DNA from 2 places in the Mycolicibacterium phocaicum genome. Region 2 is predicted to be linked to the other one. Evidence: riboswitches for the same ligand, from Rfam matches in the RefSeq annotation. Region 2 holds a riboswitch; the other holds the start of a gene.
The links. A riboswitch is a leader RNA that binds a small molecule or an ion and turns the genes downstream of it on or off. The one in region 2 is predicted to bind cobalamin.

Region 1 (3,401 bases), 920 kb from region 2:
TGCCCAGCATGAAGGGGTCGGCCAACGGGTTGCGCATCAGCGACTGCAGGATCGCCCCACAGATACCCAGCCCCGCGCCACAGATCGCGGCCAACAGGGCGCGTGGCAGCCGCAACTCCCATACGATACCGTCGTCGATCGGCGCGATGTTCGCCTGACGACCCCAAACATGTTGCGCGACGACGGCATACACGTCACCGAAGCCGAGCTCGGCCGGCCCGATGATCATGGCCGCGGCGACCGACAGCGCCAGGAGCCCGAAACCGAGCATCACCATTCCGGCGGCGCGCACAGCTGTCAGGACTTCCCGCCGAGCCCGAACGAGCGCAGCCCGGAAGCGACGGTCTCCATCGCGTCGACGTTGCGCAGCGACGGATCCATCGCGCTGGCCGGCAAGACGATCCACCGCCGCTCCCGCACGGCCTTCAACTTGCTTGCCGCCGGGTCGGTTTCGAGGAACTTGATCTTGTCAGCGACGCTGTCACCGTCCTTGCCCCGGGTGAGATCGGCGAGGACCAGCACGTCGGGGTCGCGCTGCAGGATCGCTTCCCACGAAATCTCCGGCCACAGCTGCCGGTTGTCGGCGAACGCGTTGTGCGCTCCCACCGCCGTGGTGATGATGCCCGGCGCTCCACAGCAGCCCGCGATGTACGGCGTTCTGGTACCGGCGTACCACCACATCAGGGTGACGTCGTCGGCCTTGAGTCCGCTGGTCGCTGTCGCCATGCGCGCCCGCAGCGTCGAAACCAGCTTGTCACCACGCTCAGTGACGCCGAAAACCTTCGCAATATCACTGATTTCGGCATACAGGTCGTCGAGCGTCAGCGCGCGTTGTTGCGCCGCGTCCTGGCCGCCGCACTCGCTGGAGGACTGATACGTCGGCACTCCGAGCCGCTCGAACCGATCCCGCGGGGCCACACCTTGATCGGTGAACGACCAGTCGAACGTCGCGTACACGAAGTCTGGTTTCTCTGTCAGCACCCGCTCGAACGACGGGAAATCCCGGCTCAGCACAGGCACTTTGGCGTTGTCGGCGGCGAGGTCGGGCCGGACGTCGTCGCTCCAGGACGCGGTGCCGGCCATCCGGTCGGCGAGCCCGAGCGCCAGGAGCAGCTCGGAGGCCGGCTGATTGATCGAAACCGCGCGCCGCGGTGGCGCTTTCACCGTCACCGTTCGCCCGCAGTTCTCGAGGGTGACGGAATAGCCGGCGGTTCCGGCGTCGACAGTTCCGGTCGCTCGCGGTCCGCCACATGAGCAGACGAGTGAAACGAGCAGTGCGACAAGCACAATGGTGCGTCGAGACACGGCGGCGCCTTCCGATCCGGGACTCGGTTCGCGGAGTCCATGCGTGGGCGGGTCCTCGCGCCGCCAGGCCGCGAGAGCCCGAGCCAGCAGGTCTTCGGACTCGGGATCATCCAGGCCGGAGCGCCTTCCCAGCCCACGTGGGGCCAGTGGCCGTTGCTCCGCCTGTCCCCCTTACCGCTGCGCGTCAGTTCCGGGTTCGCACCGGATTCCCTGACCCAACCGCGTTGGGTTCGACTGGCTCGAATCGGACCATACCAGCGCCGCGGCGGGGCCGCGCCGGCGTGTCGCTGCCGGCGGCGTGTCGTCCTCTCCTGTGGCACATGCGATTTGGAGTGGTCAACTTTCCTTGACGCGTCAGGGAAAGTTGACGGCTCCCGGCGAAAGGTGCCAAGGGAGAGAGCCCCGGACGGGCTGACGGTCCGCGAATGTGCGACAAACCTACGACTCGGCGCGCTTACCCTTCAGGCCACGCCAGAAGAGGTTGATCATCAGCTCGGTGGCATCGTTGACGTCGGTGTCGCCGGCGCTGACGCGGGACGCGATGGCCTCACCGGCACCCACCAGGGCCACGGCCATCATCTCGAAGTCGCTGTCGGGCTCCGGGTTTCGGGTACCGGCGCTGAGCAGCCGCGCCACCAGGTCGATGATCTTCTCGCGGCCCTCGCGCACGGTGTGGGCGAACGCCTGCGAGCTGGTGGCCTGTGTGTAGAGCACGATCCACGATGCCCGGTTGCGGTCGATGTACGTCATGAACGACAGCACCGCGTTGCGCAGCAGGTCACGCGGGCTCTGGGCGAAGTTGATGTCGGCCCGGACGGTGTCGACGAACCGCGTGAGCTCGCGGTCCAGGCACGCCGCGAACAGCTCTTCCTTCGAGCCGTAGTAGAGGTACAGCATCGGTTTCGAGATCTCGGCCTGCGCGGCGATCGCGTCCATCGAGGTCTCGTGATAGCCGTTCACCGAGAACATCTGCACGGCGGCGTCGAGCATCTGCTGTTCGCGGACGGCCCGCGGCAGCCGCTTGGTTCCACCTGCCATCAGAACAGGGTATGCAACGAGCAGCTCACTTCACGCATTTCGCGCCCGGCCCCTTCATGGCCGCCACCCGCAGCACCGACTTGTCGATCTGCGCCTGGTCCAGCTGCCCGGCCTTCGCGGCCGCCTCCAGCTTGTCCAGCACGTCGGAGATGCCGTCGGTCGTGATCCACAGGGCGACGTCGGCGCCGGCCTGCAGTGCCTTGAGCGCCGCGTCGGCCACGCCGAAGTGCTGGGTGATGGCGGCCATGCCGGTCAGATCGTCGGTGAACACCACACCGTCGAACGGCGGGCCGCCGTACTCACCGCTGCGCAGCAGGTCGTAGGCCGGCTTGCTCAGGCTCGCCGGGTCGTCCCCGAGCGTCAGGCCCGGCACCTGCAGGTGACCGACCATGACGGCGACGGGCTCCTGCGTCGTCAGCGTCCGGTACGGCACCAGGTCGTTGTCCTTCAGCGCCTCCAGCGGCGGCGTCTTCACGCCACCGGTGTGCGAGTCGCCCGAGCCGTGCCCGTGCCCCGGGAAGTGCTTGAGCACCGGAACCAGCCCCGCCTCGCGCAGGCCCGCGGCGTAGGCGCCGGCGTACTCGGTCACCTTCTGCGGGTCCGCGCCGAAGGAACGGTCGCCGATGACCTCGTCGTCGGGTTCTTCGGTGACGTCGGCGTCGGGCGCGAAGTCGACGGTGATGCCGAACTTGTCCTTCATCTGCAGCCCGCGGTCCTTGGCGATGGCCTGCACCTCGGCGGGGGTCTTGGTCGCGGCGAGCACGCGCGCCGACTCCTGCGGGCCGATCAGCTTCTTCAGCCGGGACACCCGGCCGCCCTCCTCGTCGATGCTGACCGCCAGCGGCAGCGCGCCAGATGCGGCCTGCAGCGCGGGGATCGAACCGTCCGACAGCATCGACAGGTCCGTCCAGCTACCGATGAAGATGCCGCCGACCTGCTGCTGCGTCACCGCGGCACGGGCATCGGCGGCGTCCTTGACGCCGACCATCAGCAGCTGCGCCAGCTTCTGCCGCAGCGTGAGGGTGCTGAGCAGCGCGTGCGGATCGCACGGCGGGGCG
Region 2 (3,401 bases):
TTCAAGCTGACCGAGGCCGAGACCACGCGTCTGCTGCGCATGGAAGATGAGCTGCACAAGCGGATCATCGGCCAGGTCGATGCCGTCAAGGCCGTCTCGAAGGCCATCCGGCGTACCCGCGCCGGCCTGAAGGACCCGAAGCGTCCGTCGGGCTCGTTCATCTTCGCCGGCCCGTCCGGTGTCGGTAAGACCGAGCTGTCGAAGGCGCTGGCCGAGTTCCTGTTCGGTGACGACGACGCGCTCATCCAGATCGACATGGGCGAGTTCCACGACCGCTTCACCGCGTCGCGGCTGTTCGGTGCCCCTCCGGGCTACGTCGGCTACGAAGAGGGTGGCCAGCTCACCGAGAAGGTGCGCCGCAAGCCGTTCAGCGTCGTGCTGTTCGACGAGATCGAGAAGGCCCACCAGGAGATCTACAACAGCCTCCTGCAGGTCCTCGAAGACGGTCGCCTGACCGACGGCCAGGGTCGCACTGTCGACTTCAAGAACACCGTGCTGATCTTCACCTCGAACCTCGGTACGAGCGACATCAGCAAGGCGGTTGGCCTCGGCTTCACCCAGGGTGGCGGCGAGAACAACTACGAGCGGATGAAGCTCAAGGTGCACGACGAGCTGAAGAAGCACTTCCGTCCGGAGTTCCTGAACCGTATCGACGACATCATCGTGTTCCACCAGCTGACGCAGGACGAGATCATCCAGATGGTCGACCTGATGATCGGCCGGGTCGGCAAGCAGCTCAAGGCCAAGGACATGGAGATGGAGCTGACCGACAAGGCCAAGGCACTGCTGGCCAAGCGCGGCTTCGATCCGGTGCTCGGTGCCCGGCCGCTGCGCCGGACCATCCAGCGCGAGATCGAGGACCAGCTCTCCGAGAAGATTCTCTTCGAGGAGGTCGGCCCCGGTCAGCTGGTCACCGTGGACGTCGAGAACTGGGACGGCGAGAGCAACAACACCGAGGATGCGGTGTTCACCTTCGCCGGCCGTCGGAAGGAATCGGCCGACCTGGCCGAGGCCGCGGCGACTGCCGCCGAGTAACGGATTGTGAAAATGCCCTTCCCCGAAATTCGGGGAAGGGCATTTTCCGTTTGGGTGTATCTTGATTCCCGGTACGACGGCGCATGGAAGCCGGTGCGAATCCGGCGCGGTTGCGCCACTGTGAGCCCTCTGCGGCGAGTCAGATCTTTCGCCGTCGTGCAGAACCGAACAATGTAGGGGCGCGTGACCCCGTAGGAGGTTTGACCATGACGAGTATTGCGGTTTCGAAGCCGGGCGTATCGACCAAGGCGCTTTCGGCCACCCGGGTGGCGGTGCTGCTCGGTGTGACGATCTTCCTGGCGGTGCTGGCGTACTACCTCGTCGGCATCGACGAGGGCATGATGTCGCTGTTCGGCAAGACCGTGGTCGTCCATGAGTGGGTGCACGACTCGCGGCACTTCCTCGGCTTCCCCTGCCACTGACTCAGGGGACTTTTGTGGAAATCCGCGTCATCGGGCGCGGAGCCCTGGCCGGCCTGATCGCCGGCATCCTGGGGTTCCTGTTTGCCTGGATTTTTGCTGAACCCACCATCGACAAGGCCATCGATTACGAGTCCGGCCGCATGAACGTGCTCTCGACGGTCCACACGGCCATGGGCCACCCGGTCGAGCCGGACGGGCCGGAGTTGTTCAGCCGGTCCATCCAGTCGGGTATCGGTGCGGCCACCGGCATCATCGCGTTCTCCGTGGCGATGGGCGCATTGGTGGCCGTGGCGTATCTGGTGCTGCACGGCCGGTTCGGGGTACGGCCCAAGGTGCTGGGCTGGACCGCCGCCGGATTCGGTTTTCTGGGTGTGTACCTGCTGCCGTTCGTGAAATACCCGTCGAACCCGCCCGCCATCGGTCACGAATTCACAATGGAGACGCGCGGCTTCCTGTACCTGGGCATGGTGTGGGGCTCGCTCACCCTGCTGGGTCTCGCGGTGTTCGCCGCGCGCAAGCTGTCCGGGAAGGTCGGCTGGGCGCGCGCGATCGGGATCGCGGTGCTCGGGTTCTTCGTGCTGTACGGCGGACTGCTGGCGGCCCTGCCGTCGCTGGGCGATCTGGCCGCCAACGTCGAGCACTCCGGCGAGTTCGGTTTCGCGCGCGCCGCGACCGAGACGCCGCAGCCGATCACCAACACCTTCCCGACGCCGGTGACCGTCGACGGCAAGGTCTATGCGCCCGGGCAACTCATCTATCCGGGGTTCGACGCCGACCTGCTGTGGAAGTTCCGGTGGTACTCGCTGATCGACCAGGCGTTGATCTGGGCGGTCATCGGGCTGGTGTTCGGCGGGCTCGTCGAGCGCTACCTCGGTGGCGCCCGGAAGGCCGCACCGGCGCAGGACGTGGCAGCCGCTCTCTGACGATTGCGGTTGCCGCGCACTACAGTTCGAGGCGTACCGACACAGAAAGGCGGCAGCATGCTGGTTGTCACGACGAATGACCTGCCCGGGTGGGAGATTCAGCGGGTCTGCGGTGAGGTCTTCGGCCTCACCGTCCGCTCCCGGAATGCCTTCGCGCAGATGGGCGCCGGCTTCAAGGCGATGTTCGGCGGCGAGCTGCAGGGCATGACCAAGAACCTCGCCGAGAGCCGCAACGAGGCCATGGGCCGGCTGCTCCAGGAATGTCAGGCCCGCGGCGGCAATGCCATCATCGGGATGCGGTTCGACACCACGGAGATCGGCGACGTGTGGACCGAGATCTGCGCGTACGGCACTGCGGTGCAGGCGGTTCCGGTCACCGACGCGGCCCGCTACACCGCGCAGCAGTTGGGTTACGGCGGCGGCCCGGGCCCGGCACAGGGCCCGACAGGGTAGTCTCCACGGCGCAGCTGGTTTGCCAATGACGCCTCGGCGTCTGCGGCGTCGAATGGCGGGGAACCGCCATGAGAGGGAACCCGGTGAGAATCCGGGACTGTCCCGCAGCGGTATGCAGGAACGACCGCCGTCATCCGCACTGATCCACGGATTGGGAAGCGACGGCCACTAGGTGCACCAGAAGGTGCGCGCCTGCGAGTCCGAAGACCTGCCAGCTGTGCCGGATGCGCCGCGTCCGGCGGTGCATCGCCTCGTGGAATGGGCAATCGCCGAGGGCGGTTCGCGCTGTCCTCGATGGATGTCCTTGGGCGGTGCGCACTTCCGTCGCGTTTAAGGACGTCGCATGTCAACACCATTCACCGCAACCATTCTGGGTGCGCCCCGCATCGGCCCCAACCGTGAGCTCAAGCGCGCCGTCGAGCGCTACTGGGCCGGCCGGATCGACCGCGCCGCACTCGAAGAGATCGCCGCGGGTCTGCGCCGCGATACTCTCGCCGAACTCTCCCGGGCCGGTCTGGATTCCGTTCCGGTCAACACTTTTTCGTACTACGACCAGGTCCTCGACACC

Region 1: it holds a riboswitch for cobalamin, as region 2 does, so the genes downstream of both, G6N46_RS16965 (ABC transporter substrate-binding protein) here and G6N46_RS21205 (CbtB domain-containing protein) in region 2, are expected to answer to the same signal.

What each region holds. Positions count from the first base shown of each region.
Region 1 is NZ_AP022616.1:3,515,843-3,519,243, forward strand. Features, by position in the region: gene G6N46_RS16960 (FecCD family ABC transporter permease) at 1-277, opposite strand, end outside; gene G6N46_RS16965 (ABC transporter substrate-binding protein) at 298-1,305, opposite strand; cobalamin riboswitch at 1,374-1,559, opposite strand; gene G6N46_RS16970 (TetR/AcrR family transcriptional regulator) at 1,744-2,343, opposite strand; gene G6N46_RS16975 (glycoside hydrolase family 3 N-terminal domain-containing protein) at 2,369-3,401, opposite strand, start outside.
Region 2 is NZ_AP022616.1:4,440,054-4,443,454, forward strand. Features, by position in the region: gene clpC1 (ATP-dependent protease ATP-binding subunit ClpC) at 1-1,035, shown strand, start outside; adenosylcobalamin (AdoCbl) riboswitch at 1,093-1,239, shown strand; gene G6N46_RS21205 (CbtB domain-containing protein) at 1,242-1,457, shown strand; gene G6N46_RS21210 (CbtA family protein) at 1,472-2,380, shown strand; gene G6N46_RS21215 (YbjQ family protein) at 2,438-2,833, shown strand; cobalamin riboswitch at 2,860-3,063, shown strand; gene metE (5-methyltetrahydropteroyltriglutamate--homocysteine S-methyltransferase) at 3,177-3,401, shown strand, end outside.